4 regions of the Streptomyces sp. NPDC041191 genome follow, and region 2 is predicted to be linked to each of the others. Evidence: riboswitches for the same ligand, from Rfam matches in the RefSeq annotation. Region 2 holds a riboswitch; each other region holds the start of a gene.
The links. Region 2 has a riboswitch for cyclic di-AMP ahead of ACZ6AQ_RS06425 (M23 family metallopeptidase). Riboswitches for the same ligand answer to the same signal wherever they lie in the genome.
Positions count from the first base shown of each region.

Region 1 (7,496 bases), on a different contig from region 2:
CAAACGGCTCGTCCGCAGGTCGCGACCGGACCGCGAGGCGGCCCGGGTGGTGGCGGGCCGACACGTCCCCATGCCGGACTCGGCCTCGTTCCCCTCGGGGCACACCGCGTCGGCGGTCGCCTTCGCCACCGCCACGGGGGTGGTGCTGCCCGCCGCCGCCGTTCCCCTCGGCGTCCTGGCGGCGACGGTGGGGTACTCCCGGGTCCACACCGGTGTGCACTACCCGGGCGACGTGGCGGCGGGCGCCGTCCTCGGCGTCGCCAGCGCCGCTGTCTCCCTGACGGCCGGCGCCTCCCTGGCCCGCCGCCGGGCGGACCTGCGGGCGGCCCTCGGGGCGTGACGGCTGCCGGGCGGGCGGTTCGGGCGCCGGCCGCCGAGCCGGAACCCCCGGCCCCGCGGCGGAAGGCCCCCTACCTCGCTCGCGCCAGTTCCTCCTCCGTGAGGCCGAGGGCCGTGAGGCGTTCCGGGTCGGCCAGGATCTGGAGTTCGACGATCCGGTCGCCGGCGATCGTGAACGCCATGAGTGCGCTCGGGCGCCCGTCGGCCACCGACAGGAACGCCGGTGCGCCGTTGGCCACCAGGGGCAGCACCGCCTGCCGGAACCTCGCGTACATGACGGCCTGCGCGACGACGGCCCCGGCGCCCCGCACCACCTTGGAGACGCCCGCGAGGACCCGGCCGCCGTCCGCGCGCAGCACCACGTCCGGGTCGAGGACCGCGAGCAGGCCCTCGAAGTCGCCGCCGTGCGCGGCGGCGAGGAAGGCGTCCGCGATCTTCCGTTGCCGCCGTGCGTCCGGGGCCGGGGCCGGGGAGGCGTCCCGCACCCGCCGACGGGCGCGGCTGGCGAGCTGACGGCTGGCGGCCGGGGTGCGGCTCACGACCTCCGCTATCTCGTCGAAGGAGACGGCGAACATGTCGTGCAGGACGAACGCGACCCGTTCGGCCGGGGACAGGGCCTCCAGGACGACCAGGAGGGCGAGGCCGACGGAGTCGGCGAGTTCGGCCGCGTGCGCGGGATCGACGGCGGTGGTGGTGGCGGTGGTGCCGGGGGCGTCGACGACCCGGACCACGGGGTCGGGGACGTAGTGCTCCCACGGGGTCTCGCGGCGCGAGCGGCGTGAGCGCAGCATGTCCAGGCAGACGCGGCCGACGACCGTGGTCAGCCAGCCGCTCAGGTTCTCCACCTCGCCGACGTCGGTGCGGCCGAGCTTGATCCAGGCGTCCTGGACGGCGTCCTCGGCCTCGCTCACGGAGCCCAGTACGCGGTATGCCACCGTCCGCAGCCGGCCGCGTTCCTCCTCGAAGCGCCGGGCCAGAAGGTCGTTGTCCTCCACGGTCGGTCTCCCCCCTTCGTCTCCCGTCGTGCCGTACGACGGGCCGGACCCCGCTCGTCGGCGGCGGGACGGGCCGCGGGTTCCGGTACGCGCGATCCCGGTGCGTGAGATCCCCGGCGGTCGGCGGGAACCGGTGGGATTCCCCGGCCACGGGTCCCGAACGCCGTGGTTCCGGGGAGCGGGAGGGTGCTCCCAGTTCCCCGGGTGATCACCATGACGACGACGAGGGGCCGGGTCAACCCCGTCCCCCGCGCCCCGTCGGCCCTGGTTTCGCGGTGGTCGGCACGTGCTCCGAGGCGTGCGGAGCGAGGCCCGCGAACCCTCTGGACGGCATCTGCCGGCACCTGTCGACACCGGCGACCGCGGCTGCCGACGGAGGCGGCCGGACACCCCGGCGACAACCGATTTCATGATTGCCCCGGTCATGCCGTAGAGTCGTGTTTACCGACGCGGGGTGGAGCAGCTCGGTAGCTCGCTGGGCTCATAACCCAGAGGTCGCAGGTTCAAATCCTGTCCCCGCTACTCAGTAGCAACGAAGGCCCGAATCCTTGAGGATTCGGGCCTTCGTCGTGTCGGCGCGCGGTCGCGCGTTCCGCTTGACCTTGACGTTGCGTCAAGATCTAGCGTTCTCGGCATGGAGTGGTCGATCCAGGAGATCGCCAAGAAGGCCGGCACCACCAGCCGCACCCTCAGGTACTACGGAGAGTGCGGGCTGCTGGAACCGAGCCGGATCGGCGCGAACGGTTACCGGTACTACGACCAGGCGGCGCTCGTGCGGCTGCAGCGGATTCTGCTGCTGCGCGAGCTGGGGCTCTCGCTGCCCGCCATCGCCGAGGTCCTCGAGGGACAGCGGGACACGTCCGCCGCCCTGCGCGCCCACCTCGCCCTTCTGGAGCAGGAGCGCGAGCGCCTCGCCCGGCAGATCGCGTCGGTGCGGACCACCCTCCGCAAGACCGAGAACGGAGAAGAGCTCATGGCCGAAGAAGTGTTCGACGGTTTCGATCACACGCGGTACGAGGAGGAGGTCACCCGGCGCTGGGGCCGGGAGGCGTACGAGAACGGCGACCGCTGGTGGCGCTCGCTCGACGCCGAGGGGAGGCGGGCGTTCATGGACGAGCAGGCCGCCATCGCCCGTGACTTCGGGAAGGCGGCGCGGGAGGGCCTGGCGGCCGGCAGCGACGAGGTGCAGGCCGTCGTGCGGCGCCAGATCGCCTGGCTGTCGGCCACCACGACGCCGACCAGGGAGTACGTGATCGGCCTCGGCCGGATGTACGTCGACGACCCCCGCTTCGCGGAGAACTACGACAAGCACGGCGAGGGCACCGCCGTGCTCGTCCGGGACGCGATGGAGATCTACGCCGAACGGAACATGTAGTTCTGGCCGGACGGCCTGTACCGGACGGCCTGTACCGGACGGCCTGTACCGGACGGCCTGTACCGGACGGCCTGTACCGGACGGCCTGTACCGGACGGCCTGTACCGGACGGCCCGTACCGGACGGCCTGTACCGGACGGCCTGTACCGGAAGACCCGTACGGGCCGCCCCCCGGCCCCCGGCCGATCCCGTACTCCGCTTCCCGCCCCGGTGTCCCGGTACGCCACTCGGCCGTACGGGAGTCGCCGTTCCCCGGCGCGGCGGCCACCCTGGGAGGGCGCGGTGCGGGGCCGCGGGCGGTCGGACCGGGCAGGAGAGTTCAGGTGGGGCACCCCCTAGGATCGGCGGACCGCGGGCGGCGGGACGCCGAGGGCCGTACCCGGCGGGACGCCGGAGGGAGCGCCGCGCCCGGTCGTTCCCGGCGGGCCGGCGGGGGCGTACCCGCGTACGGCGGTGCCCGGTGGTTCATCCGCCTGCTGCCGCCGCTGATCATCGCGGGCGGTGTCGCCTTCGACCTGGCGACCCCCGCCCCGTACACCGCCTCCCCGATGCTCGCCGCCGCCCCGCTGGTCGCCGCGCCCTTCTTCTCCCTGCTCACGACCCTTCTCACCGGGATTACCGCCGTTCTCGCCTCGGTCGGGCTCTACCTCGGCAACAACGACGTGACCCGTGCCCCGGCCGTCGCCGAGACCCTGACCGTGTTCACCGTCTCCGGACTCGCCCTCTTCATCAACCGGGTGGTGCGCCGCAGCGGCGAACGGCTCGCGTCGGCCCGGGTCATCGCGGAGAACGCGCAGAAGGCGGTGCTGCCGACGCCCCCCGAGCGGATCGGCGGGCTCTGGTGCGCCGCCCGCTACGAGGCGGCGCAGGCGGACGCGTTCGTCGGTGGCGACCTCTTCGCCGTACAGGACACCCCCTACGGGGTGCGGCTCGTGGTCGGGGACGTGCGGGGCAAGGGGATGGAGGCGGTCGAGGCCGTCGCCGTCGTCATCGGGGCCTTCCGGGAGGCGGCCGAGCAGGAGCGGTCCCTGGAGGACGTGGCGCAGCGGCTCGAACGGGCGCTGACCCGGGAGGGCACCCGGCGGGAGGGCCTGGACGCCTTCGAGGGATTCACCACCGCCGTCCTGGCCGAGATCCCGCGCGCCGACGGCAACGGAGCCTTCGACGGTTTCGTACGGGTCGTCAACCGGGGGCACCCGCCCCCGCTGGTGCTGCACGGGGACGGCCGGGTCGAACCGGTGGAACCGGGCCGGCCGGCGCTGCCGCTCGGCATGGGGGACCTGGCGTCGTGGCCGGACCGGGCCGAGGCGCGCCCCTACCCGCCGGGCACGACGCTGCTCTTCTACACCGACGGCCTCTCGGAGGCGCGGAACGCGGCCGGGGTCTTCTACGACCCGGTGGCACGGCTGGCCGGACGGATCTTCCCGGGGCCCGAGGAACTCCTCGACGCGCTCGTGGACGACGTACGCCTCCACACGGGCGGCGGGGCGACGGACGACATGGCCCTGCTCGCGCTGAGCCGGCCCGAGGAGGGGCGGCGGGAGCGGCGACGGACGATGCAGGTGCTGCACCGGGACGGTCACCACCCGTAGTCGAGAGGTGTCACGGGGATAACGATTGACAAAACGTCAGATCGCGAAGGGTTTGGGGGTCTCGCGCCGTGCCCTGGTGAAGGGGGGTCAAGTCGGGACAGTTCCTGCCAATTCAATGAATGATCAAGGGGAACGGCTTGGAAACGGGACCCCCTGTCTATTAACGTTCGATAACGCAGCGCGGTCGTCCCCGCCGTCGCAAGAGACGGCACCGTGCGCGTGCGCCGAATCCCGCAAGGGAACCGGGGAACCACCATTTGGGGTGAATCGAGCCCGTCGCACCCGTGCGGCGCGCCCGTAGGAGACCTTCCTGCTCCGAACCCGTCAGCTAACCCGGTAGGCGAGAAGGAAGGAAAGGAGTGCGCCTCCGTGGCGTCCAACCCCCCTGCCCCCGAAGCCCCCTTCGACGCCTTCGGTGGTGGTGCGGCTCCCTCCGACCCTGACACCGAGTGGAATCCCACCGAGGACTCCCTCCGCGACCGGAGCCGTTCCGGCCGGCACCGGGTCGTCAAGCAGCGCTCCCCCTTCGCCCGTTCCTCCACCGTCCTCGGCGTCGGCGTCATCGCGGCCGTCGGCGCGGGCGGCCTCGCCACCGCGCAGGACAAGCCCCCGGTGGCCATCTCGCTCCCGGACCTCCCGGACCTCGACCTGCCGGACGCCCACGACCTGCCCGGCATCGGCTCCCTCCTGCCCGAGGAGGAGCGGGAGGCGGTCGCCGAGGACCGCGTCAACCCGAACCCGCTGACCTCCACCGCGTACACCACCGGCGCCGACGGGCGGACCGGCGGGGCCGGGCAGGTCACGCGGGCCTCCCTGAAGGCCGACGTCCCGAGCGCCACCGACGCGGGTGAGGCCCTGCGCACCCGCATCCTCCAGCAGGCCGAGCAGCAGCAGGCGTCCGCCGACGCGGCCGAGAGGGCCGCGGCGGAGAAGGCGGCGGCCGAGAAGGCCGCGGCGGAGGCGAAGGCCAAGGCGGACGCGGCGGAGAAGGCGGCCGCCGAGGCGCGGGCGAAGGCCGAGGCGGAGGCCAAGGCGAAGGCGGAGGCCGCCGCCAGGGCGAAGGCCGAGGCCGAGCGCCTCGCCGAACTCGCCGCGAGCTACTCGCTCCCCCTCTCCTCGTACTCCATCACCGCCACCTACATGCAGTCCGGTTCGATGTGGTCCTCCGGCCACCACACGGGCCTCGACTTCGCGGCCTCCGCCGGCACCCCGCTCAAGGCGGTGCACGGCGCCACGGTGAAGTCGGCCGCCTGGTCCGGTTCCTACGGCTACCGGATCGTCCTGGAGCTGGAGGACGGCACCGAGGTCTGGTACTGCCACCTCTCGTCCATGACGGTCGGCGCGGGCCAGACCGTGTCCACCGGCGAGACCATCGGCCGCGTCGGCGCCACCGGCAACGTCTCCGGCGCCCACCTCCACCTGGAGGTGCACCCCGGCGGTGGCGACGGCGTCGACCCGGGCGCGTGGCTGCGCTCGAAGGGCCTCACGGTCTGAGGACCCGGAGGCCCGGGGACCCGAGGACCCGAGGACCCGGGAACCCGGGCCCCGTCGGGCCCGGAGTTCCCGGCGTACTACCTCCGGTACGGGTTGTAGTCGCCGTAGTCCAGGTACTGCGGCGGCGCCCACACCCGTCCCGTCGCCCGGGCCGCGTACGTCAGCGCGGGCGAGGCGATCGCGCGGCGCTGCCACAGGTGGTGGAGCAGTTCCTGCTCGCGGGCCGCGAAGTCGGGCCCGGCCGTGCCGCGCCGGGCCCGGTCGCGCAGGAACGCGAGGGTCGTCGCGAAGGACTCGTACTCGCCGACGGTCCGGGCGGCCCGCTCGCCGTACGTCCGGGCGGCGACGGCACGGGCCGCCCGGCGGGCCCGCATCGAGGAGAGCGCGAGCGGTTCGGCGGGGGAGAGCCAGCCGGCCGCCGCGTACGCCGGCAGCTCCCCGGCTATCGTCCGCAGCTCCCGCTGCCTGCTCCACACCGCGAGCCAGGTCAGCAGTCCGAAGGCGGGCATCATGAACGCTCCGTAGACCGCGAGGAAGGCCAGGGGGCCTCCGAAGGTGACCGAACCGTTCCAGGCGGCGTGCATGCCCATGGCGAGAAGCAGCCCGGCCAGGGGCAGCAGGACGCGGCGGAGCCGCCTGCCGCGCGGGGCGAGCGCGGCGAATCCGAAACCGAGGCCGGTGAACACGGTGAACAGCGGGTGCGCGAACGGCGACATCACGGCCCGTGCGAAGAAGGTGCCGACGGTCGTGACGCCGATGCCGGGGGCGCCGAACTCCTGGTCCTCCCCGAAGGCGTTGCCGAGGTAGAGGATGTTCTCGGTGAAGGCGAAGCCGGTCGCGGTGAAGCCGGCGATCACCACGCCGTCGACGAGGCCGTGGAAGTTCCGGCGGCGGAAGAGGAAGAGCAGCAGGACCGCGGCGGCCTTCGCGCTCTCCTCCACCACGGGCGCGACGACCGTGGCGCCGAGGCTGTGCGCCGAGTCCGGGTCGGCGGTGGTCGCGGCGATCCAGCGGACCGCGAAGGAGTTCGCCAGGATCGCGGCGAGGGCGGCGGCGAAGGCGCCCCAGGCGAACGCGAAGAGCAGGTTCTTCCAGGGGAGGGGCTCGACCCGGTCGAGCCAGCGGAACGCCGCCGCGAGGAGCGGTACGGGAAGCACGGCGAGGGCCAGGCCGACGAGGAAGCCCCGCGTCCCCGTCTGCTCGCGGACCAGCGCCAGGATGGCCAGCGCGCAGACCAGGAGGACGGCGACCAGGGCGACCGCCCGGACCGTTCGGCTGCGCCAGAAGGCCCGGTGGGGGCGGTAGCGCCACTGGGAACGGTCGGCGGCGCCGGGGAAGGCCGGGTCCCCGGTGCCCCGGTGGGGGACGGGAGAGGCTCCGGTTCCGGGCGCGGCGCCGGCTTCGGTTCCGGTTTCGGCGGGGACGGGGTTCGACACGTGAGCGACCCTAACGACCAGCACGGACAGAGGGCGAAGGAGTTGTCAGGTCCGCCCCCGGTCCGTCCCCCGGTGCGCCGCCGGTCCGTCCCCCGGTGCGCCGCCGGTCCGTCCGTCGGTACGACCCCGGTCCGTCCTCCGGTGTGACCCCGGTCCGTCCTCCGGTGTGACCCCGGTCCGTCTTCCGGTACACCCCGGTCCGTCCTCCGGTACGACCCCGGTCCGCCCGCCGGCCCGGCGTCCTTCCCGGGTCACTTCCTCCGGA
Region 1 is NZ_JBVIZC010000011.1:19,812-27,307, reverse strand. Features, by position in the region: gene ACZ6AQ_RS21935 (phosphatase PAP2 family protein) at 1-340, shown strand, start outside; gene ACZ6AQ_RS21930 (sigma-70 family RNA polymerase sigma factor) at 411-1,334, opposite strand; tRNA gene ACZ6AQ_RS21925 (tRNA-Met) at 1,783-1,856, shown strand; gene ACZ6AQ_RS21920 (MerR family transcriptional regulator) at 1,969-2,709, shown strand; gene ACZ6AQ_RS21915 (PP2C family protein-serine/threonine phosphatase) at 3,033-4,301, shown strand; cyclic di-AMP (ydaO/yuaA leader) riboswitch at 4,514-4,659, shown strand; gene ACZ6AQ_RS21910 (M23 family metallopeptidase) at 4,671-5,795, shown strand; gene ACZ6AQ_RS21905 (PrsW family intramembrane metalloprotease) at 5,873-7,231, opposite strand; gene trmB (tRNA (guanosine(46)-N7)-methyltransferase TrmB) at 7,483-7,496, opposite strand, start outside.
Region 1: another riboswitch for cyclic di-AMP. It lies ahead of ACZ6AQ_RS21910 (M23 family metallopeptidase); the one in region 2 lies ahead of ACZ6AQ_RS06425 (M23 family metallopeptidase).

Region 2 (7,496 bases):
TGCGGCGCGCCGTCACGTCCGTCACGGTCGCGGTGGCGCGGATCTTGAAGGTGCCGCGACCCGACTCGTACGCGTCCTTGATGCCGGAGAGGCCGACGATGCGGCCACCGGTCGGCAGGTCAGGGCCGGGCACGAAGCGCATCAGCGCGTCGAGGTCGGCGTTCGGGTACCTGATCAGGTGGCGGGCGGCCGCGACGACCTCGCCCAGGTTGTGCGGGGGCATGTTGGTCGCCATGCCGACCGCGATGCCGGAGGCGCCGTTGACCAGCAGGTTCGGGTAGGCGGCGGGCAGCGCCGCCGGCTCCTGCTCCTGGCCGTCGTAGTTCGGCGCGAAGTCGACCGTGTCCTCCTCGATGGACTCGGTCATGAGCAGCGCGGCCGGGGCCATCCGCGACTCGGTGTACCGCATGGCGGCCGGCGGGTCGTCGTTCCCGAGGGACCCGAAGTTGCCGTGGCCGTCGACGAGGGGGAGGCGCATGGAGAAGGGCTGCGCCATGCGGACCATCGCGTCGTAGATCGACGCGTCGCCGTGCGGGTGCAGCTTGCCCATCACCTCGCCGACGACACGGGCGCACTTCACGAAGCCGCGGTCGGGCCGCAGCCCCATCTCGTTCATCTGGTAGACGATGCGGCGCTGGACGGGCTTCATGCCGTCGCGGGCGTCGGGAAGCGCGCGCGAGTAGATCACCGAGTACGCGTACTCGAGGAAGGAGCCCTGCATCTCGTCGACGACGTCGATGTCGAGGATCTTCTCCTCGTACGCGTCGTCCGGCGGCGGTGTTTTCGTGCTGCGGCGGGCCATCGCGGCTGCGGCTCCTTCACCAACATGGTTGCTCTGACGCGGACCATTGTGGACCGTGCCACCGACAACGCCGACCGCGACCCGGAAGAGGGACATCTCGAACGGGCGGGAACTTCGCCAGGTGTCGGCGCGCTTGCATACAGTGGCAGGACTTTTTCACATCGCGATCGAAGGGACGTACATGCCCATGGGTCACACGGCCACGGCCGAGGCCGGCTCCGGCGGCCTGACAGCGACCGAGCACCGGCTGGCGAACGGCCTGCGCGTGGTGCTCTCGGAGGACCACCTGACCCCGGTCGCCGCGGTCTGCCTCTGGTACGACGTCGGCTCGCGCCACGAGGTCGAGGGCCGCACGGGGCTGGCCCACCTCTTCGAGCACCTGATGTTCCAGGGCTCGAAGCAGGTCCACGGGAACGGTCACTTCGAGCTGGTGCAGGGTGCGGGCGGCTCGCTCAACGGCACGACGAGCTTCGAGCGCACCAACTACTTCGAGACCATGCCCACGCACCAGCTGGAGCTCGCGCTCTGGCTGGAGGCCGACCGCATGGGCTCGCTCCTCGCCGCCCTGGACGACGAGTCCATGGAGAACCAGCGGGACGTCGTCAAGAACGAGCGCCGCCAGCGCTACGACAACGTGCCGTACGGCACGGCCTTCGAGAAGCTGACCGCCCTCGCCTACCCGGAGGGCCACCCCTACCACCACACGCCGATCGGCTCCATGGCCGACCTGGACGCGGCCACCCTGGAGGACGCGCGGAACTTCTTCCGCACGTACTACGCCCCGAACAACGCGGTGCTCTCCGTCGTCGGCGACATCGACCCGGAGCGGACCCTCGCCTGGATCGAGAAGTACTTCGGCTCCATCCCGTCCCACGACGGCAAGCCGGTCCCGCGCGACGGCTCGCTGCCCGACGTCATCGGCGAGCAGCTCCGCGAGGTCGTCGAGGAGGAGGTGCCGGCGCGCGCTCTGATGGCCGCCTACCGGCTGCCGCACGACGGCACGCGCGCGTGCGACGCCGCCGACCTGGCCCTGACGGTCCTGGGCGGCGGGGAGTCCTCCCGCCTGCACAACCGCCTGGTCCGCCGCGACCGCACGGCCGTCGCCGCCGGTTTCGGCCTGCTGCGGCTCGCCGGGGCGCCCTCGCTCGGCTGGCTGGACGTCAAGACGTCCGGAGGCGTCGAGGTCCCGCAGATCGAGGCGGCCGTCGACGAGGAGCTGGCCCGGTTCGCCGCCGAGGGGCCCACGGCCGAGGAGATGGAGCGCGCCCAGGCCCAGTTGGAGCGCGAGTGGCTGGACCGGCTGGGCACCGTCGCGGGCCGTGCCGACGAACTGTGCCGGTTCGCCGTGCTGTTCGGCGACCCGCAGCTCGCCCTCACCGCCGTCGACCGGGTCCTCGACATCACCGCCGAGGAGGTGCGGGAGGCCGCCGCGGCCCGGCTGCGCCCCGACAACCGCGCGGTGCTCGTCTACGAGCCGGTGGCCACCGAACAGAGCGAGAGCGACAGCGACGAGGAAGAGGGGGCGGACCAGTGACCGACGCTGCCGTGTCTTTGACGAGCATGGAGTTCCACCCGCGGCCGACGCCGGGCACCGCACGCCCCTGGGCCTTCCCGGCCCCGGACCGCAGTGCCCTGGAGAACGGCCTGACCGTGCTCACCAGCCACCGCCCCGGCCAGCAGGTCGTGGCCGTGGAGCTGTTCCTGCCGGCCCCGCTGGACGCCGAACCTGCCGGTCTCGACGGCGTCGCCACCATCATGGCCCGCGCGCTTTCCGAGGGCACGGACCGGCACACCGCCGAGGAGTTCGCGGCCGAGCTGGAGCGCTGCGGCGCCACGCTCGACGCGCACGCCGACCACCCCGGCGTACGGGTCTCCCTGGAGGTGCCGGTCTCCCGGCTGCCCAAGGCGCTCGGTCTGCTCGCCGAGGCGCTGATCGCCCCGGCGTTCCTGGAGACCGAGGTCGAGCGCCTGGTGCGCAACCGCCTCGACGAGATCCCGCACGAGACGGCCAGCCCGGCCCGCCGGGCCGCCAAGCAGCTGTCCAAGGAGCTGTTCCCGGCCGAGTCCCGGATGTCCCGGCCGCGCCAGGGCACCGAGGAGACCGTCGCGGCGATCGACGCCGCCGCGGTCCGCGCGTTCTACGCGGCGCACGTGCGGCCCGCCACGGCGACCGCCGTGGTCGTGGGCGACCTGACCGGGGTGGACCTGGAGAAGGTCCTGGCGGAGACGCTGGGCGCCTGGACCGGCGAGCCGGGCGAGCCGCTTCCGATGCCGCCGATCACCGCCGACGACACCGCGCGGGTCGTCGTCGTGGACCGCCCCGGCGCCGTCCAGACCCAGCTGCTCATCGGCCGGATCGGTCCCGACCGGCACGCCAGCGTCTGGCCGGCCCAGGTCCTCGGCACGTACTGCCTGGGAGGGACCCTGACCTCGCGTCTGGACCGGGTCCTGCGCGAGGAGAAGGGCTACACGTACGGCGTGCGGGCCTTCGGCCAGGTGCTCCGCTCCGACGCCGGGGGGAACGGCGCCGCGATGCTCGCCATCAGCGGCTCCGTGGACACTCCCAACACGGGCCCGGCCCTGGACGACCTGTGGAAGGTGCTGCGCACCCTGGCCGCCGAGGGGCTCACGGACGCCGAGCGGGAGACGGCCGTGCAGAACCTGGTGGGGGTGGCGCCGCTCAAGTACGAGACGGCCGCCTCCGTCGCCGGAACGCTCGCCGACCAGGTCGAGCAGCACCTCCCGGACGACTTCCAGGCGCAGTTGTACGCGCGCCTGGCCGAGACGGGCACCGTGGAGGCGACCGCCGCCGTCGTCAGCGCCTTTCCGGTGGACCGGCTCGTCACCGTCCTGGTGGGTGACGCGGCGCAGATCGCGGAGCCGGTGCGCGCGCTCGGCATCGGTGAGGTCACCGTCGTCAGCGGCTGACCGTCCCCCGCGGGGACGGCGGTCCACCACCGCCGTCCCCGCGACCGGGGCCCGGACATGACGGCCCATCAGGAAAATTCCTTGTGGGAAGGGCATCCGCGGAGGGGTTCCCGCAAGGGAATTGTCCGTATTGGCGGCAAGAGTGATCCTCTGCCCTGTGGCATGTCTTACAAAAGGCCCTGTTCGGTTGGTGATCGACTGGCGACCCGCTTACCGTCGATCCGGCTGTTCGCCAGTCGTACCCGCCGCACCCGCGGCACCGGACAGCCATCGCCGAGTCCCCGTCAGGCGCGAGCCCAGGGGAGCCGGGGACCCGCACGCAGTCCCTGGGGTGAATCGGACGCCTTCGTTCCGTACGGAGGGGCCCGTAGGAGACCTTCCTGCTCCGAACCCGTCAGCTAACCCGGTAGGCGAGAAGGAGGGAAAGGAAACAGCGTCTTCATGGCGTTCACCCGTGCCACCGGGAAGCATCGTGGTCCGAGCCGGATGGCGCGCCGCAGCGCCGGCATCGCCGGCGTCGCGACGCTGGCCACCACCGGCGTCATCGGAACCCTCGCCTCCCCGGCGCTCGCCGCCGACACGGACCACCGTTCACCCGAGGACACCGGTCTCATCGAGGTGATCACCGAGGACTCCCTCGTCGACCGCGTCAACGCCCAGGCCGCCGCCCAGGACCGGCAGGCGTTCGAGGCCGCCGCCGAGGCGAAGGTCCGGGCCGAGGCGAAGCGCAAGGCCGAGGCCCGCGCCAAGGAGATCCGCGAGGCGAAGGAGCGCGCCGCCCGTGAGGCCGAGCGCCGCCGCCTGAACTCCTTCCAGCTCCCGATCGCCGGTTCGTACGTCTCCACCGCCTACAAGACCGGCGGTTCGCTCTGGTCCTCCGGCAGCCACTCCGGCATCGACTTCCACGCCGACTACGGCAGCCGTGTCGTCTCCGTCGGCTCCGGCACCGTCGTCGAGACCGGCTGGGGCGGCGCGTACGGCAACAACATCGTCATCCGGATGAACGACGGCACGTACACCCAGTACGGTCACCTCTCCTCCATCGGGGTGTACGTCGGCCAGACCGTCGAGCCGGGCCAGCAGATCGGCGTCTCGGGCTCGTCCGGCAACTCGACCGGCCCGCACCTCCACTTCGAAGCGCGCACGAGCCCCGAGTACGGCTCCGACATCGACCCGGTCGCCTACCTCCGCGCCCGCGGCGTCACCGTCTGACACCGTCGCCCCTCCGCGCGTCCCCGGCCCCGGGGCCCCGCCTCGGGAAAGCCCCGGCCCGTACTGGGCCGGGGCTTTTCTTCGGCCGGAACGCGTCCGTGGAATCCGGCGGGGCATCGGAAATTCCGGCGGGCTGCAATAGAGTCGTGGCACGGGCGCGGAAAAGGCGCCGCCCGAATGGACTCGCGCGGACCAAGGCGGAGGTCGGACATGCGTATTCCCGCGCATTCGGTGTGCACGGCGATCCGGGACGACATCGTCTCCGGCGTCTTCGCGCGGGGGAGCCGGCTGACCGAGGAGCAGCTCGCCCGCAGGTACGGGGTCTCTCGCGTCCCGGTCCGCGAGGCGCTGCGCACCCTGGAGTCCGAGGGCTTCGTCCTCACCCGGCGCCACGCGGGCGCGCACGTGGCCGAGCCCACCGAGCGGGAGGCGGCCGACCTGCTCGACATGCGGACGCTGCTCGAACCGCTGGGAGCCGCGCGGGCCGCGCAGCGGCGCACCGAGGCCCACCTCAAGGTGCTGCGCGGCCTGGTCAGGCTGGGGCAGGAGAGGGCCGGACGGGGCCGGGACGAGGACCTGCGCCCGCTCGGCGGCTGGTTCCACGAGACGCTCGCGCAGGCGTGCGGCAGTCCGGCCCTGACGGCGCTGCTCACCCAGTTGCGGCACAAGATCGCCTGGGTGTACGCGGTCGAGCGGCCCGCCCGGCCGGCGGACGTCTGGGCCGAACACGGCGCGATCGTGGACGCCGTGGCGCGCGGTGACGCGGAGCGGGCGAGGGCGCTGACCGCGCTGCACGCGGAGCGCTCGCTGTCGCTGCACCGGCTCAAAGGGGCGGAGCGCGGTCGTGTGAGGGTTCCGCAACATGCCGTCAACACGACGGGCGCCCGGAATTAACACGCCCGCCGTACAAAGGGAGCAGGAATTCGTCGGGCGGCTTTTGTGCTGCCCGGAAAAGGGGTCGGAAAAGCAGAATGCCGTGACCGCCGCAATCGCGGCGGTCACGGCATTCCGGGACCGTCCCCGGTCCGGGACCGTCCCGGCTCAGACGGTCTCGGGCAGCTCGTCCAGGCCCTCGGCGACCAGCTTCGCGAGGCGGTCCAGCGCGGCCTCGGCGCCCTCGGCGTCCGAGGCGAGCACGATCTCCTCGCCGCCCTGCGCGCCCAGGCCGAGCACCGAGAGCATGGAAGCGGCGTTCACGGGGGCGCCGTCGGACTTGGCGATCGTCACCGGAACGCCGGAAGCCGTGGCGGCACGGACGAAGATGGACGCGGGACGGGCGTGCAGGCCCTCGGCCCATCCGACGTTGACGCGGCGCTCAGCCATGGTGTTGCCCTTCAAGTCTCAAGCGGGTTGTCTAGACCAGTCTCTCACGGGACGCGAGGTGCTCACACCGGTCCCCGGCCCGGTCCGGACCGCCTCCCGGTCCCCCCACCTTGCAACGGGCACCCCCGCCGCGCGACCGGTGCCCCACCCGTGGCGCAGCCGTAGGCTGACCTCATGCAGAGCGCGTCGGAACAGCCGGAAGCGACGGAACCGCAGGTGGCGCCGGAGCACGCCTACCCCGACCACTGGGAGGCGGACGTAGTGCTCCGCGACGGCGGCACCGCGCTCATCCGGCCCATCACCACCGACGACGCCGACCGGCTCGTCAGCTTCTACGAGCAGGTCTCGGACGAGTCGAAGTACTACCGCTTCTTCGCTCCCTATCCGCGCCTCTCCGCCAAGGACGTGCGCCGCTTCACCCACCACGACTTCGTGGACCGGGTGGGACTCGCGGCGACCGTCGGCGGCGAGTTCATCGCCACCGTCCGCTACGACCGCATCGACGCCCGGGGGCTGCCCGCCTCCGCACCGGCCGACGAGGCCGAGGTCGCCTTCCTCGTCCAGGACGCGCACCAGGGCCGCGGCGTCGCCTCCGTCCTGCTCGAACACATCGCGGCGGTGGCCCGCGAGCGGGGCATCCGGCGCTTCGTCGCCGAGGTGCTCCCCGCCAACAACAAGATGATCAAGGTCTTCACCGACGCGGGCTACACCCAGAAGCGCAGCTTCGAGGACGGTTCCGTCCGGCTCCACCTCGACCTCGAACCCACCGACCGTTCCCTCGCCGTCCAGCGCGCCCGGGAGCAGCGCGCGGAGGCCCGCTCCGTGCAACGGCTGCTCGCTCCCGCGTCGGTCGCCGTGGTCGGCGCCGGCCGCACCCCCGGCGGCGTCGGCCGGACCGTTCTGCGCAACCTCCTCGGCGCGGGCTTCACGGGGCGCGTGTACGCGGTGAACTCCGCGTTCCCCGAGGCCGGCGACGGGGACGGCGGTCCGGCCGAACTCGACGGCGTCCCCGCCCACCGCTCCGTCGGCGCCATCGGCGAACCCGTGGACCTGGCGATCGTCGCCGTCCCCGCCGAACGGGTCCCGGAAGCCGTCGCGGACTGCGGGGAGCACGGCGTGCGGGGCCTGGTCGTGCTCTCCGCCGGGTACGCCGAGAGCGGCCCGGACGGCCGCGAGCGGCAGCGCCGGCTCATACGGCAGGCCCGCTCCCACGGCATGCGGATCATCGGGC
Region 2 is NZ_JBVIZC010000003.1:96,759-104,254, forward strand. Features, by position in the region: gene ACZ6AQ_RS06410 (DNA gyrase/topoisomerase IV subunit A) at 1-802, opposite strand, end outside; gene ACZ6AQ_RS06415 (M16 family metallopeptidase) at 984-2,336, shown strand; gene ACZ6AQ_RS06420 (M16 family metallopeptidase) at 2,363-3,730, shown strand; cyclic di-AMP (ydaO/yuaA leader) riboswitch at 3,992-4,158, shown strand; gene ACZ6AQ_RS06425 (M23 family metallopeptidase) at 4,172-4,942, shown strand; gene ACZ6AQ_RS06430 (GntR family transcriptional regulator) at 5,153-5,836, shown strand; gene ACZ6AQ_RS06435 (HPr family phosphocarrier protein) at 5,984-6,265, opposite strand; gene ACZ6AQ_RS06440 (bifunctional acetate--CoA ligase family protein/GNAT family N-acetyltransferase) at 6,440-7,496, shown strand, end outside.

Region 3 (7,496 bases), on a different contig from region 2:
ACCGAGGAGTCCTGGCGCCGCTCGCTCGACGCGGCCCTGGCCTGGCACCCGGAGGAGCTGTACCTCTATCCGCTGTACGTGCGGCCGCTGACCGGGCTGGGGCGCTCGTCCGCCGCGGACGACCGGGAGTGGGACGAGCGGCGGCTGCGGCTGTACCGGTGCGGCCGGGACCACCTCCTGGAGCGCGGCTACGAGCAGGTGTCGATGCGGATGTTCCGGCGGAGCGGCGCGGAGCCGCTCGGTCCGGACGACCACGCGTGCCAGACGGACGGGATGATCGGCCTGGGCTGCGGGGCCCGTTCGTACACCTCGAAGCTCCACTACTCCTTCGACTACGCCGTGGACATGCGGGAGATCCGCTCGATCGTCGACGCCTACACGGAGACCGGGGACTTCTCGCGCGCCGAGGTGGGCCGGTGGGTCGACGCCGGGGAGGCCCGGCGCCGTCACCTGCTCCAGTCGCTGCTCCAGGCGGAGGGCATGCCGCTCGCCGGGTACGAGGAGCGGTTCGGGTCCTCGCCGTTCGCGGACTTCCCCGGCGAGCTGGCCCGGTTCGAGGCGCTCGGCTGGCTGGACGGGGAGGCTCCGGAGGGGCTGCTGCGGCTCTCGCCGGAGGGCCTGGCGTACTCGGACGGGCTCGGCCCCGAGCTGTTCTCCCCCGGGGTACGGGCCGCGATGGCCGCGTACGAGCCGAAGTAGGGGGCGGCCGTGGACCTGACGCTGCTCTACCGGGGGCCGCTCTCCTCCTGCGACTACGACTGCCCGTACTGTCCCTTCGCCAAGCGCCGGGACAGCCGGGAGCAGCTGCGCGCGGACCGGGCGGCGCTCGAACGGTTCACCGGGTGGGCCGCCGCGCAGACCGGTGACCGGCTGCGGATCCTGTTCACGCCGTGGGGCGAGGGCCTGGTGCGGTCCTGGTACCGGCGGGCGCTCGTGGAGCTGTCGCGGCTGCCGCACGTCGAGCGGGTGGCGATCCAGACCAATCTGAGCTGCCGGACCGACTGGCTGGCCGACGCGGACCGGGAGGGCGTGGCGCTCTGGTGCACGTACCACCCCGGGCAGACGCCGTACGAGCGCTTCCTCGCCAAGTGCCGCGACCTGGCGGAGCGGGGCGTCCGGTTCAGCGTGGGCGTGGTCGGTCTCCCCGCGCACCTGGAGGAGGCGCGGCGGCTGCGGGAGGCGCTGCCGCCGCACGTGTACCTGTGGGTGAACGCGGCCGAGGGGCACGCGTACACCGACGCGGAGGCCGCGCGGTGGACGGAGCTCGACCCGCTCTTCCCGTACAGCCGGCATCCGCACCGTTCGGCGGGGCTGCCGTGCCGTACCGGCGAGTCGGTGATCTCGGTGGACGGCGGGGGGACGGTGCGGCGCTGCCACTTCGTCAGGGCGGAGCTGGGGAACCTGTACGACGGTTCGTACCGCGCCGCCCTGCGCCCCCGCGCCTGCCCCCTCGCCGTCTGCGACTGCCACATCGGCTACGTCCACCTGGAGACGCTGCCGCTGTACGACGTGTTCGCCGGCGGGGTCCTGGAACGGATCCCCGCCGTGCCGCCCGCTACAGGGAGATGAGGTCTCCCAGGGGCATCAGGTCGGGGCGCTTGGCCGCGACGCGGTCCCCGGAGCTCTCGCCGCGCAGCCGGCGCCCGATCCAGGGGACGAGGTGCTCCCTCGCCCACTGGATGTCGTCGCGGCGCACTTCGAGCGTGCCGCGCGGCGGGACCGGCGGCCACGCCTGGTCGGGGTCGGCGGGCACCGGGATGCCGAGGACCTGGGCGGCGCGCAGGGCGACCCGGGTGTGTCCCTCGGGCGAGAGGTGCAGGCGGTCGCCGTCCCAGGCCCGCCGGTCCTGGACGGACCTCAGGGACCACAGGTCGAGGACGGGGCAGCCGTGGCGGTCCGCGATGGCGCGGACGTGCGCGGTGTAGGTGGCGATCTTGCCGCGCAGGTGCCGGAGCACGGGGACGTCGCGGGTGTCGAAGCCGGTGGTCACCATGACGGTTCCCACGGCGGAGGTCAGGTCGGCGACGGCGCGCTCGAAGCGCTCGGCCACGTGGTCGGGGTCGCTGCCGGGACGGATGATGTCGTTGCCGCCCGCGCAGAAGGTCACCAGGTCGGGGGCGAGTTCCTTCGCCCGGGGGACCTGTTCCGCCACGATCTGGTCGAGGAGCCGCCCGCGTACGGCCAGGTTGGCGTAGCGGAAGGTGTCCTGCTCCGGCAACCGGTCGGCGAGCAGGACCGCGAAGCGGTCCGCCCAGCCGACGTACGTCCCGTTGGGGCCGGGGTCTCCGACGCCCTCGGTGAAGCTGTCACCGATCGCCGTGTACGACCCGAATGCGTTCTTGTCTCTTGATCTCGAATCGTCTGCCACGGGCGCCCATCCTTCCTTCTCGCGTGTGACCTACGCGACCGTAAGGAGGGGTTGACGACGGGTGAGATATGCCACCGATAAAGATTCCGCCAAAACGGAATACGCCGGCGGCCCGGCACTTTCGTGCCGGGCCGCCGGAAAGGGGTTTCGCCGGTGCGCGTCAGACGGAGACGCCGTGTCCGCGCAGATAGGCCAGCGGGTCGATGTCCGAGCCGTAGCTCGGCGAGGTGCGGATCTCGAAGTGCAGGTGCGGGCCGGTGGAGTTGCCGGTGGAACCGGAGAGGCCGATCTGCTGACCGCCGGTGACGGACTGGCCGGCCGAGACCGCGAGGGAGGAGAGGTGGGCGTACTGCGAGTACTTGCCGTCCGCGTGCTTGATGACGACCTCGTTGCCGTACGAGCCGCTCCAGCCGGCGGAGACGACCGTGCCGGCGCCGACGGCGCGGACGGTGGTGCCGGAGGAGGCGATGAAGTCGACACCGGTGTGATAGCCGGAGGACCACATGGCGCCGGAGGCGCGGTACGGGGTGGAGAAGCCGCCGGTGACGGGGGCGACCCAGCCGGAGGAGGAGCCGGACGGGCCCTCGGGCGCGTCCGCGGTGGTGACGGCCGGGGCGGCGGCGCGGCGGGTCTCGCGGGAGGCGCGCGGGGTGTCGTCGCCCTTGCCGGAACTCCGGGTGCCCGGGGCGCTCTTCGGGCCGGTGGGGGCGGAGCCCTCGGCGCCGACGGTGAGCTTCATGCCGGGCATGATGAGGGAGGGGTCCGCGCCGATGGTCCGGCGGTTGTCCTCGTAGAGCTTCTGCCAGCCGCCCGTGACGTGGTGGTCGGCGGCGATCTTCGACAGGTAGTCGCCGCGGACGACGGCGTACGTCGTCGGGGCGGCCTTCGCGGGGGCCTGGGCGGCCTTCGCGGGGACGGCCTGCACGGGGGTGGCCCGCACCTGGGCGGCGGCCACGACGGCCGGGGCGGGGGCGGCGGCCGGGGCGGCCTGCTCGGCGGCGTGGGCCCCCGTGGCGCCGATGAGCGGGAGGGCCACGACGGCGCCTCCCGTACCGGCGGCGGCGAATCCGCGGGTGAGGAGGTTGTTCTTCGGGCGGCGGTGCTTACCCTTCGCGGGCATGTCGAATTCCTCTCCGGCGCCTGCGAGGTGAGCTGTCGGGTTCGGACTGGAGATGTCCGGCCGCGTTCTCACGCGACTTCACCCCGAGCCGTCCTGTGTCACGGGACCGGCGTACTTCCTGGGTCCCCCGCTCCTGCCACGCATGGGATGGGTGGAATTCCGGACGGTGGCAGGATTCGGCGGTCCGACCGGATTGACGGTGACGCTAGACGAGCGGAGTCGGCGCGAACAAGCCGTTCTTCGGTCCCGGGGATTCCGCGCTAGATCATCACGAGGCGATCACGGTCACCCTCCGTGGATGACGGTCCTTCGATTTCCCTGTGCCGTACGGAAATCACGTCGTCCCCCCGGCCACGATCCGTCACTTCTATGACGCTGCTCACGCGCCTTTCCCCATCTCGCCCCAACCGGGGCTTGTCATAACCAAGGCCCTAATTCGGACAGTTCACCCATTACCGTCCGAGGGGGTGCGCCGCGCGCCTCCCGCCCGGATGATTGCCCCAGGAACCCGTCCCGCGCCGGACACCCGAACGCCGACCCCAGGAGCATCCGTGACGCAGCAGCTGCCGCAGGTCCCGCCCGCCGAAGCCGTCGAGCCCGAGCTTGCGGGGGTCCGCAACTTCCGGGACGTGGGCGGCCTGCCGACGACGGACGGGCGTGCCGTCCGCCCCGGGCGCCTCTTCCGCAGCGGTCACCTGGCCCACGCGACCGAGGCCGACGCCGCCTTCCTCGCCTCGCTGGGCCTGCACACCGTCTTCGACTTCCGCAACGAGGCCGACCGGCGGATCGAGGGCGCGGACGTCGAACTGCCCGGCGTGCGCAACGTGAACATACCGCTCAACGACCCGGCCGACGGCAAGGAGTTCTGGAGGCTGGTGCGCGACGGCGGGGTCGCACAGCTGCGGGAGGTCCTCGGTGACGGCAGGGCGGCCGCCCGGATGTCCGATTCGTACCGGCGGATGGTGGTCGAGCGGACCGCGGAGCACAGCCGGATCCTGCACTCCATGGCGGAGGAGAGCGTGCCGGCGCTCATGCACTGCGCGGCGGGGAAGGACCGCGCCGGGCTCGCCGTCGCGATCACCCTGCTCGCCGTCGGGGTCGACCGGGCGGCGATCGAGGCCGACTACGTGAAGTCGAACGAGCCGCACCGCCGCTACAAGGTGCGCCGGGGCTCCACCGCCCCGGACGCCATGGGGCCCGAGGTGATGGAGCTGCTGAGCCCGCTCTTCGACGCGCGGGCGGAGTACCTGCGGGCCGCCTTCGAGACGATCGACACGACCTGGGGCTCGGTGGACGCCTACCTCGCCGAGGGGCTGGGCCTGGCTCCGGAGACGCGCGAACGGCTGCGGGAGCGGCTGCTCACGGAGGCGTAGGCCGGGACCGGGCGGCACCCGCCCCGCCGGTTCCGCCGCGGGGCCCCCGCCCTACTGGTTCTGCCCGCCCAGCATGAAGAGCAGGTAGAGGAAGCCGGCGAAGAGGTGACCGGCGATCAGGTAGGCGAAGAGGCGGAGCACCAGGCCCTTGGGGAACTTGCCTTCCCCGCGCTCCTCGCCGGTGACGGGTGCGGACTTCTCGGACATGTCAGTCCTTTCCTTGGGATGCGTCACGAAGGGCGGCGTCGGTGCGGGGTCCCGTCGCCGAGGCACAGCTCGGCGACGGGGCTCTGCAGGAGGGTGTGGACGAAGAGCAGCTCGGCCCCGCCGGGAGTGGCGGCGCCGATCCGGTGGGGGGTGAGCGAGTCGAAGTGGGCGCCGTCCCCGGGGTCGAGGACGTGGACCGCCTCCCCGAGCGCGAGCCGCACCCGGCCCTCCAGGACGTGGATCCACTCCTCGCCCGGGTGCACGCGCACGATGTCGCCCCGGGTGGCGTGCGGCACGTGGACCCGCAGGCACTGGAGGGCGCGTCCGGCGCCGCCCGCCTGGCGGTAGATCCAGCCGTCGGCCTCGACCGGCTCGGAGCGGCCGGCCCGGATCACGGGGTCCCGCTCGGGAGGCGCCTCCCCCAGGAGTTCGGAGACCGTCGTACCGTAGGTACGGGAGAGGGCGAGCAGCATCGGCAGCGAGGGCTGCCGGTTCCCCGTCTCCAGGCGCGAGAGGTGGGCCGGCGAGAGACCGGCCCGCCGGGCGGCGGCCTCCAGGGTGAGCCCCCGGCGGCGGCGCAGCGCCCGCAGTCGCGGGGCCACGTCCGGCAGGGCGTCGGGAGCGGCGGGGTCCGGGGAGGGCTCCCCGGGGACGTGGTCCATGCGTCCATTCCGCCAGGATCATGCCTCTGAGGCAAGTTTATTGCCCCGGAGGCAAAACCCGGGCGGCGCGCGTCAGCGCTGCGCGACCGCCTGCCTGACGAGCGTCCTGCCGAAGTCCCACATCAGCCCGCTCCCGCCGTGGGCGTCGTCCATGACCGCCGTGAAGGCGGTGACGAACCGGTCCACGTCCGCCTCGTCCACGACCAGCGGCGGAATCAGCTTGATCACCTCCAGGTGGTCCCCGGAGACCTGGGTGAGGATGCGGTGCCGCTGGAGCAGCGGGACGACGACCATCTGGGCGAAGAGGCCCTTGCGGGCCGCCTGGAGCATCGCCCAGCGGCCGCGGAGGCCCAGCGAGGACGGCCGGCCGAACTCGATGCCGATCATCAGGCCGCGTCCGCGGACCTCGTGGAGCAGTTCGTACCGGGGCACCAGCTCCCGCAGGCGCCCGGAGAGCAGGTCGCCGATCCGGCGCGCGTGGGCGACCGTGCCCTCCCGCTCCATCACGGCGAGGACGGCGAGCCCGGCGGCCATGGCCTGCGCGTTCGACCCGAAGCTCGCGGAGTGGACCAGGACCCGGTCCATCGAGGAGTAGACCTTCCTGAAGATCCAGTCCTTGCCGAGGGTGGCGCCGACCGGCACGTAACCGCCCGAGAGCGCCTTCGCGACGCAGACCAGGTCCGGCTCGACGCCCTCCTCGTGCTGGTACGCGTAGAAGTCGCCGGTCCGGCCGAGGCCGGTCTGCACCTCGTCCGCGATCAGCAGGGCGCCGTGCCGGCGCAGCAGCTCCTGGGCCCCGCGCAGGAAGCCGGGCGGCGCCTCCTGGACGCCCTTGCCCTGGATCGGCTCCACGAGGAAGCCGGCCACGTCGCCCTTCCGCAGCTCGCACTCCAGGGCGTCGAGGTCGCCGAGGGCGATCGCGGTGTCCGGCAGGAGCGGGCCGAAGCCGTCCCGGAAGCCGCGCTCGCCGTTGACGGAGAGGGAGCCGGTGGTGAGCCCGTGGAAGGCGTGGTCGCAGTAGACGATCCTGGGCCGCCCGGTGGCGTACCGGGCGAACTTGAGGGCGGTCTCGACGGCCTCGGTGCCGCTGTTGCCGAAGAAGACCCGGTCGAGGTGGGGGCTGTGGGCGAGCAGCCGCTCGGCGAGGAGGCCGGGCAGCGGCTGGCAGTCGAAGCGGGTGAGGTCGGCCAGCTGGGCGTCCAGGACGTCGTGGAGGGCCCTGCGGACGACGGGGTGGTGCCGTCCGAGGCCCATCACGCCGAACCCGGCGAGCATGTCGAGGTAGTCGGCCCCGTCGGCGTCCCAGAAGTGGGCGCCCTCGGCCCGCTCGTACACCTTGTCGAAGCCGATGGCGTGGAGCATGCGCGGGAGCTGGGGGTTGAGGTGGGCGGCGTGCAGTTCGTACCGCTCGCCGCCGCGCTCGGCGAGCAGGGCCCCCAGGTCGAAGTCTTCCGTCATGCGCCGCTCACCGTCCCCCTCCGGAGACGGTCTCCCTGACCGCGCGCAGCGACTCCTTGAGGGAGCCCATGGTGGCGAGGACGGCGGTGGGTTCGTAGCCGCAGTGCGCCATGCAGTTGGCGCAGCGCGGGTCCCTGCCCCGGCCGTACTTCTCCCAGTCGGTCTCCTCGACCAGCTCGCGGTACGTGGGGACGTAGCCGTCGCTCATCAGGTAGCAGGGGCGCTGCCAGCCGAAGAGGGAGTAGTTGGGGATGGCCCAGGCGGTGCAGGGGAAGTCCGCCTTCCCCTCCAGGAAGTCCAGGAAGAGC
Region 3 is NZ_JBVIZC010000012.1:112,229-119,724, forward strand. Features, by position in the region: gene ACZ6AQ_RS23700 (STM4012 family radical SAM protein) at 1-699, shown strand, start outside; gene ACZ6AQ_RS23705 (STM4011 family radical SAM protein) at 709-1,569, shown strand; gene ACZ6AQ_RS23710 (SGNH/GDSL hydrolase family protein) at 1,556-2,368, opposite strand; gene ACZ6AQ_RS23715 (LysM peptidoglycan-binding domain-containing M23 family metallopeptidase) at 2,529-3,488, opposite strand; cyclic di-AMP (ydaO/yuaA leader) riboswitch at 3,491-3,652, opposite strand; gene ACZ6AQ_RS23720 (tyrosine-protein phosphatase) at 4,040-4,861, shown strand; gene ACZ6AQ_RS23725 (DUF6126 family protein) at 4,913-5,068, opposite strand; gene ACZ6AQ_RS23730 (helix-turn-helix domain-containing protein) at 5,092-5,730, opposite strand; gene ACZ6AQ_RS23735 (aspartate aminotransferase family protein) at 5,803-7,188, opposite strand; gene hpnH (adenosyl-hopene transferase HpnH) at 7,196-7,496, opposite strand, start outside.
Region 3: another riboswitch for cyclic di-AMP. It lies ahead of ACZ6AQ_RS23715 (LysM peptidoglycan-binding domain-containing M23 family metallopeptidase); the one in region 2 lies ahead of ACZ6AQ_RS06425 (M23 family metallopeptidase).

Region 4 (7,496 bases), on a different contig from region 2:
ACCGGCCGGTCGGCGCTCTCCGCGCCGGCGACGATGGCCTGGGCGTGTTCGAGCTGGAGGACGTTGAACGCCCCCACTCCGGTGCCCGCCGCGCGGGCGCGGCGGGTGATCTCGTCGGTGGGCGTCAGCGGCATGGTTCCTCTTCTCCCGGGCTGCGTTCGGCGGTGGGGCGGGGCTCAGGCATGGACGCCGGAGAGGACCACGGAGCGGGTCAGGTTGCGGGGGGTGTCCGGGTTCAGGCCGCGCGCCTCGGCGACGGCGACGGCGAGCCGCTGGGCCCGGACGAGGTCCGCGAGCGGGTCGAGGTCGCTCTCGGAGAGGACGCCGCCGACCTTCCGCACGTCTTCCGCGAGCCCGGCGGGAAGGGTGCCGAAGCCCCAGGCGACCCGGCCGGGGCCGGTGATGCTGATCGGGCCGTGGCGGTACTCCATCGCCGGGTACGCCTCCGTCCACGCGCCCGCCGCCTCGCGCATCTTCAGGCCGGCCTCCAGGGCGAGTCCGTAGGTCCAGCCGGAGCCGAGGAAGGTGAACTGCTCGGCCGTGCGGACGTTCTCGTCCAGCGGGGCGGCGAGCGCCCGCTCGGCGTCGCGGGCGGCCTCCTCGACGGTGGCCACCCCCTCGGGGAGGGCGTCCTCGGCCTCCAGGTGGGCGCGGAAGAGGGCGAGCGCGGTGGTGGCGAACCGGGTCTGGACGACCGACTCCTCGTCCGCGAAGTCCAGGACGGCGACCTCGTCGGCGAGGTCCATCACCGGGGTGGCGGGGTCCGCCGTGATCGCGCCCGTGGGCACGGTGCCGCGCAGCCGGGAGAGGACGGCGAGCACCTCGCTGGTGGTGCCGGACCGGGTGATCGCCACGACCCGGTCGTAGTGACGGCCGTGGGGGAACTCGGAGGCCGCGAAGGCGTCGGTCTCGCCGTGGCCGCCGGTCTCGCGCAGTTCGGCGTAGGCCAGGGCCATGAACCAGGAGGTGCCGCAGCCGATCACCGCGACCCGTTCGCCCCGCCGGGGAAGGGCGGCGGTGTGCTGGGGCAGGGTGCGGGCCGCCTGTCGCCAGGTCGCCGGCTGGGAGTCGATCTCCAGGGCGGTGCGGGTGGTGCTCATGCCGGTCTCCTTGCAGAAGTGCTGCGAGTTTTTGAAAGAAGATGCGCGAAGCTCTCATCATTCAAGCAGAAGCGAGCACATTTCTTCCAGAACTTTCACGCCCCGGCGGCTAGAATCGGACGCTCGCACGACCGGGAGGGAGGGACCCATGTCCAAGCACGAGCGGTGGAACGCGCTCCTCGAACTACTGGCGGTCTCGGGGAAGGTCGAGGTGGAGGAGGCCGCGGCCGCCCTCGACGTCTCGGCGGCCACGATCCGCCGGGACCTCGACGAGCTGGCCGGGCAGCGACTCCTGGCACGGACGCGGGGCGGCGCGGTCGCGCACGGCGTGTCGTACGAACTTCCCCTGCGGTACAAGTCGGCGCGCCGCGCACCGGAGAAGAAGCGGATCGCGGAGGCGGCGGCCGGCCTGGTCGCCCCCGGCGAGGTGGTCGGGCTCAACGGCGGCACGACGACGACGGAGGTGGCGCGGGCGCTGGCACTGCGATGCGCGGGCGGACGCGACGAGGCCCCGGGATCGGCGGGGTCCGCCGGACCGGCCCTGACCGTGGTCACCAACGCGCTCAACATCGCGGGCGAGCTGGCGGTGCGCCCCCAGATCAAGATCGTCGCCACGGGCGGTGTCGCGCGCCCGCAGACCTACGAGCTGGTCGGCCCGCTGGCGGCCGGGGTGCTCGACGAGGTCGTGCTCGACGTGGTGGTCCTCGGCGTCGACGGGATCGGTGCCGAACTGGGCGCGATGGCGCACCACGAGGACGAGGCGAGCATCAGCAGGCTCTTCGTGGAGCGGGCCAGCCGGGTCGTCGTGGTCACCGACTCCTCGAAGCTGGGACGCCGGGCGTTCGCGCGGATCTGCGGTCTGGAGCGGATCGACGTGCTGGTGACGGACACCGACATCGCCCCGGAGGCGGTCTCCCGGCTCACCGAGGCCGGGGTGAAGGTCCTCACCGCCTGATCCCGCCGCACCCGTCGGCGCGCGGCGGGACCGGCACCCGGCCCGGAACCCCCGGGCTCCGGGGGCCGACCCGGCGGTCGCCGCACGTCCGCACGTCAGCACGTCAGCACGTCCGGGGTGCCCCTCCCCCGCCCTGCCGCTCCGGCGTCCGGACGGCGGCGTCAGCGGCCGGCGTGCGCGGCCCGCCGGATCGTGGCGTCGAGGAGGGCCACGGCGTCGGCGGCCGTACGGCCGGGGGCGCGGTTCCACGGGCCGATGAGGTCCCGCCATCCCCGCGACCGGAGTTCGGTCATGATCCAGGCGGCGGCCTCGTTCATGGTGTCCGCACCGCCGTAGCCGAGGCGGTGGGCGGCGAGGAGGGCCCCGCAGACGCACCGGGCCCCGCGCCTGTTCCGCAGTTTGTACGGGGCGTTCTGCCAGCCCCACTCCGTCAGGACGAGGCGCGCGTAGCCGAGGTGGACCGAGGGGCGCAGCTCGGCCCGGCCGATGCGGCGCCAGGCGTGCAGGCGGTCCGGCAGCACGGCCCCGAGCCGTCCGGGGAGGCGGCGCTCGGCGGGGAGGGGCGCGGGCAACGCGTCGAGCGCGTCGGCCACGAGCCGGTCCACCGGCACGCTGAGCAGGTCCCGCCAGCTCCGCTCCCGCGACGGAGCCGACGCGGGCGGTTCCCCCGTCGTCCAGTCGGTGACGATCCGCTGCCAGACGGCGGTCTCGTAAAGGGCGGCCGCCTCGCGGTCGAGGGCGTCGGGGCAGGTCAGGGGGGCAGGGCCGGGCGAGGGGGCGGAGGGGGACATCGGGGCGGCTCCTGGGTCGGGCCTTCCATCCTCCAGGAGAAATGTCCGCTTTGCCAGCTATGGCAGCACGTGTCATGGAATGCAGATAAAGCAGTCATTCGATGAATGAATACCCCCTCGGGAACTTTCATCCCCTTTACGCCGAACAAGGGAAACACGGCGCATATAGGACATAGTCGTTCGGGTGACGCGACTCACTCCCCGGGTCCCACGATCTGCCGCGCCCCTCCCCGGACCCTTGCCGCACAAGGAGATTCGGCGCCCCCGCCATCCGGTCGATCTTGACCGGAACGAATGCGGAGATCCTTTACCGAAGAGCGCCGCATTGATCCTCTTGTTATTCGTCGCATTGCTGGCCTACGGTCACCTCCATTCGAGCGGAACGCCTAATCCTGCCGCCGCTCGGGAACCTTCCCTTTTCACCCGACGGCAGGAGCGGGGGACCCACGAATACGCCGGTCCGGAATCCGGAACGGCTCGGGGTGAAGCCGCGTGCTCGCGGCCGGACATCTCCCGTCCGAACCCGACAGCTCACCCCGCAGGCGCCGGAGAGGAATCCGTCATGCCCGCACACGGCAAGCACCGCCGCCCCCGCCGCATCCACATCTCCCGTGGTATGGCCCTGATCGGTACAGGTGGGGCCGCTCTGACCCTGCCGCTGATCGTGCCCGCCACGGCCGGCGCCACGCCCGCCACCGGAACGCCGGACATCGCGGCCACGGTGTTCACCGCCCCCGCCGCACCGGCGACCGCCACCACTCCGGCCGCCCCGGCCGCCACGCGCACCTACACCGTCACGAGCGGTGACTCGCTTTCCCTGATCGCCCGCAAGAAGGGAATTCAGGGGGGCTGGAAGAGCCTTTACCGCGCCAACCGGAGCGTCGTGGGTGACAATCCGTCACTCATTCACCCCGGCCTGGAACTGACGATTCATCGGAATTCCGCGAAGATCGCCCCCGGGCAGGCGGAGACCGGGAGCGGGACCGGGACGAAGGCCGCCCCGAAGGCGAAGAATTCCTCTTCGGCCGAACGGGCGAAGCCTTCCGAGCGCCGCACGGCCACCCCGGCCGTCGCCACCGGCACGGGCGCCTCCGGCGCCGCGGCCACCCCCGCCGTCGCCCGCGCCGTCCCCGCCCGGGTTCAGGCGGCTGCTGCCACCGGCTACGCCGACAACCTCGACGGCTGGATCCGCGAGTCGCTGGACGTCATGGCCCGGCACGGCATCCCCGGCTCCTACGAGGGAATCCACCGCAACGTCATGCGGGAGTCCTCCGGAAACCCGCTGGCCATCAACAACTGGGACATCAACGCCGTCAACGGCACCCCCTCGAAGGGCCTCCTCCAGGTCATCGAGCCGACCTTCCTCGCCTACCACGTGCCGGGCACGGCCATGGACCTGTACGACCCGGTCGCCAACATCACCGCCGCCTGCAACTACGCGGCCGACCGCTACGGCTCCATCGACAACGTCAACGGGGCGTACTGACCTCCCGTGCGCGGAAGTGCCCGGTGAACCAGGAGGCGGCGAGCTCCGCCACCTCCTCCAGGGCACCGGGCTCCTCGAAGAGGTGGGTGGCGCCCTCCACGACGGCCAGCCGGTTCTCGCAGCGCAGCAGGGACCGGGCCCGCCGGTTGAGGTCCAGGACCAGCGGGTCCTCGCCGCCCACCACCAGGAGGGTCGGGGCCCGCACCCGGCCCAGGTGGTCGGCGGCCAGGTCCGGCCGGCCACCGCGCGAGACGACGGCGCCGACGGTCGACCCGGGGGCCGCCGCCGCCCGCAACGCGGCCGCCGCTCCCGTACTCGCGCCGAAGTAGCCGAGCGGGAACTCCGCGCCGAGCCGTCCGGCCAGCCAGTCCGTGGCCCCGGTGAGCCGGCCGGCGAGGAGCGCGGTGTCGAAGACCCGTGCCCGGTCGGCCGACTCCTCCTCGGTCAGCAGGTCGAACAGGAGGGTCCCCAGACCGGCCCCGCCGAGCGCCTCGGCGACGGCCCCGTTCCGCGGGCTGTGGCGACCGCTGCCGCTGCCGTGGGCGAACAGGACGACGCCGACGGCCCCTTCGGGTACGGCGAGACGACCGGCGAGAGCGGTTCCCCCGACCGGTATCCGCACCTCCGCCTGTCCCGGGGCGGGGGCGCGGACCTCCGCGCCCCGGACGCCGTGCCCGTGCGCGGTCCGGCTCCGGTCCAGGCAGGCGAGCACCTCGGCGTCCGGCGTCTGCGGGAAGTCCCGGTAGAACTGGCCGACCGCCCGGAACCCCTCCGGCGCGTGGAGGCAGACGGTCTCGTCGGCCTCGCCGGCGAGGCGAGCCGTCCAGCCGGCCGGTGCGACCGGGACCGCGAGGACGATCCGGGCCGCGCCCCGCGCGCGGACCACCCGGCAGGCGGCCACGGCCGTGGCTCCGGTGGCCAGCCCGTCGTCGACGACCAGCACCGTCCGGCCGTCCAGCGGCACGGAGGGACGGCTGCCCCGGTAGCGGCGGGCCCGCTGCTCCAGTTCGGCGAGTTCGCGCTCCTCCACGACGACGAGGCCGCGGCCGTCCACGCCGGCCTCGCGGAGCACCCGTTCGTTGAGCACCCGTACACCGCCCTCGCCGAGCGCGCCCATCGCCACCTCGGGCCGCCGCGGCACGCCCAGCTTCCGGACGAGGCAGATGTCGAGCGGCGCGTCGAGGGCGGCGGCGACCTCGACCGCCACCGGCACGCCCCCGCGCGGGAGGCCGAGGACCACGACGTCGTCGCCCTCGAAACGGTCCAGCCGGGCGGCGAGCCGCCGTCCCGCGTCGCCGCGATCGACGAAGAACATGGGGCACCGCCCTTCCGCCCGGGCGGAAGGGCCCCCACGGGGATCCGGAAGGAATCCGTTCCGCGCCGCTCGCCCGGACCGGGAAGGGACGGCGGGCCCGTCCCCTTCCGCCCTTCCAGGGTAGGACGCGCGGCCCGCCGGGGCCGGGGCACCTCCTTTCGCGGGACGGGGAGGCGGCGCCGCGACGGTGAGGGACCGGGGGTCGGCGCCCGGGGCGAGGACGCCCGGTGCGAAGCCCCGCAGGGCGGGCGTGACCTCGCCCGGTCCGATCGGGTTGCCCACCTCGCTCCTCGTACCGGAGGACGGGTACGCGCCGGGGCGGCGGCCCGGCACGCGACGGGCGCGGGCGGACGGTCACTCGTGCGCGGGCGCCGCCTGGGGGATTCGGACGGCGGGCGGCACCTTCTGGGGGCGTCCGCCGCTCCCCGGCGGCCCGGTCCCGCGCACGGGGCCGGGAGAACCGTTTCCGTACGGCTGGGAGGGAAGGCGTCCGTCACCCGGTCGGGCCCGTGGCGCTGGTCGGAGGGCGTGCCGCCGGGGAGGCTGGGGGCTGCCGTGCCGATCAGGCCGGACCAGTCAGGGCGGCAGCCCGAGGAGGACACGTGCAGCAGGACAAGCAGCCCGAGTACGGCCCCGTGGTCTTCCGCGACCGCTCGGCCGGGTACGCGTTTCTCACCCGTTCCACCGCGACCAGCGACCGGACCATCGAGTGGGACGACGGCAACACGTATCCCGTGATCGACGTCGAGATCTCCTCCGAGAGCCACCCGTTCTACACGGGCAAGGCCCGGACGGTGGACACGGAGGGCAGGATCGCCAGGTTCGAGCGGCGTTTCGGGGAGCGGGGTCCCTCCGGGGACTGAGCCCTCCGGGCACTGCCGCCCACACGCGCGGCGGGGCGGGGACGCGTGTCCGCGTTCCCGCCCCGGCCGGATGGGCGAGCGGGGGCACGGGGCCCTCCGCTCGGCTCCGGAAGGCGATCAGACCTTCACGACGCCGGATTCCGAGACCTTGATGGTGGCGCTGGTGGCACCGGAACGGGAGCCGAGACCCTCGATCTTCTTGACCAGGTCCTGGCCCTCGACGACCTCGCCGAAGACGACGTGCTTGCCGTCGAGCCAGTCGGTGACGATCGTGGTGATGAAGAACTGCGAGCCGTTGCTGTCCGGGCCGGCGTTGGCCATCGAGAGCAGGAACGGGCGGTCGTGCTTCAGCTGGAAGTTCTCGTCCGCGAACTTCTCGCCGTAGATGCTCTTGCCGCCGGTGCCGTTGCCCCGGGTGAAGTCGCCGCCCTGGAGCATGAACTGCGGGATGACGCGGTGGAACGGGGAGCCGGCGTAACCGAAGCCGTGCTCACCGGTGGCGAGCTCGCGGAAGTTCCGCGCCGTCTTCGGGACGACGTCGTCGAACAGCTTGAAGACGATGCGTCCCGCGGGCTCGTCGTTGATGGAGATGTCGAAGTACACGTTGTCGCTCATGGGGTCCATCCTGTCATTACTCGCGCGCCGGGCGCGCACGGGCCGCCCCTCCCGTGTCACGGCACGCCGGTGCCCCGCCGCCCGTGGGGCGCGGGGCACCGTTCGCGTCGTCGGACGCCGGGCGGACGGGGCGGGGTCAGAGCAGTCCGCCGGCCTCCGGGGCCGGGAGGGTGCCTTCGGCCCCCTGGACGGTGTCGTGGAGGACGCTCTCGACGCCCCGGTCCTCCTGGAGGAGGCCGGTGGCGCCCCCGAGCGGGCTCTCGACGGCGGCGTTCGCCTGCGGCGGGGGCGTGACGAGGGCGGTGACGACGCCCGCGGCGAGGGAGGCGATGGCGAGCATGCTGCGCTTCTTCATGGCCTGGTCAACTGTG
Region 4 is NZ_JBVIZC010000014.1:145,047-152,542, reverse strand. Features, by position in the region: gene ACZ6AQ_RS26235 (class II fructose-bisphosphate aldolase) at 1-134, opposite strand, end outside; gene ACZ6AQ_RS26230 (SIS domain-containing protein) at 177-1,100, opposite strand; gene ACZ6AQ_RS26225 (DeoR/GlpR family DNA-binding transcription regulator) at 1,249-2,055, shown strand; gene ACZ6AQ_RS26220 (DUF6197 family protein) at 2,217-2,846, opposite strand; cyclic di-AMP (ydaO/yuaA leader) riboswitch at 3,230-3,403, shown strand; gene ACZ6AQ_RS26215 (LysM peptidoglycan-binding domain-containing protein) at 3,409-4,332, shown strand; gene ACZ6AQ_RS26210 (phosphoribosyltransferase family protein) at 4,316-5,647, opposite strand; gene ACZ6AQ_RS26205 (type B 50S ribosomal protein L31) at 6,250-6,510, shown strand; gene ACZ6AQ_RS26200 (peptidylprolyl isomerase) at 6,628-7,125, opposite strand; gene ACZ6AQ_RS26195 (hypothetical protein) at 7,262-7,480, opposite strand.
Region 4: another riboswitch for cyclic di-AMP. It lies ahead of ACZ6AQ_RS26215 (LysM peptidoglycan-binding domain-containing protein); the one in region 2 lies ahead of ACZ6AQ_RS06425 (M23 family metallopeptidase).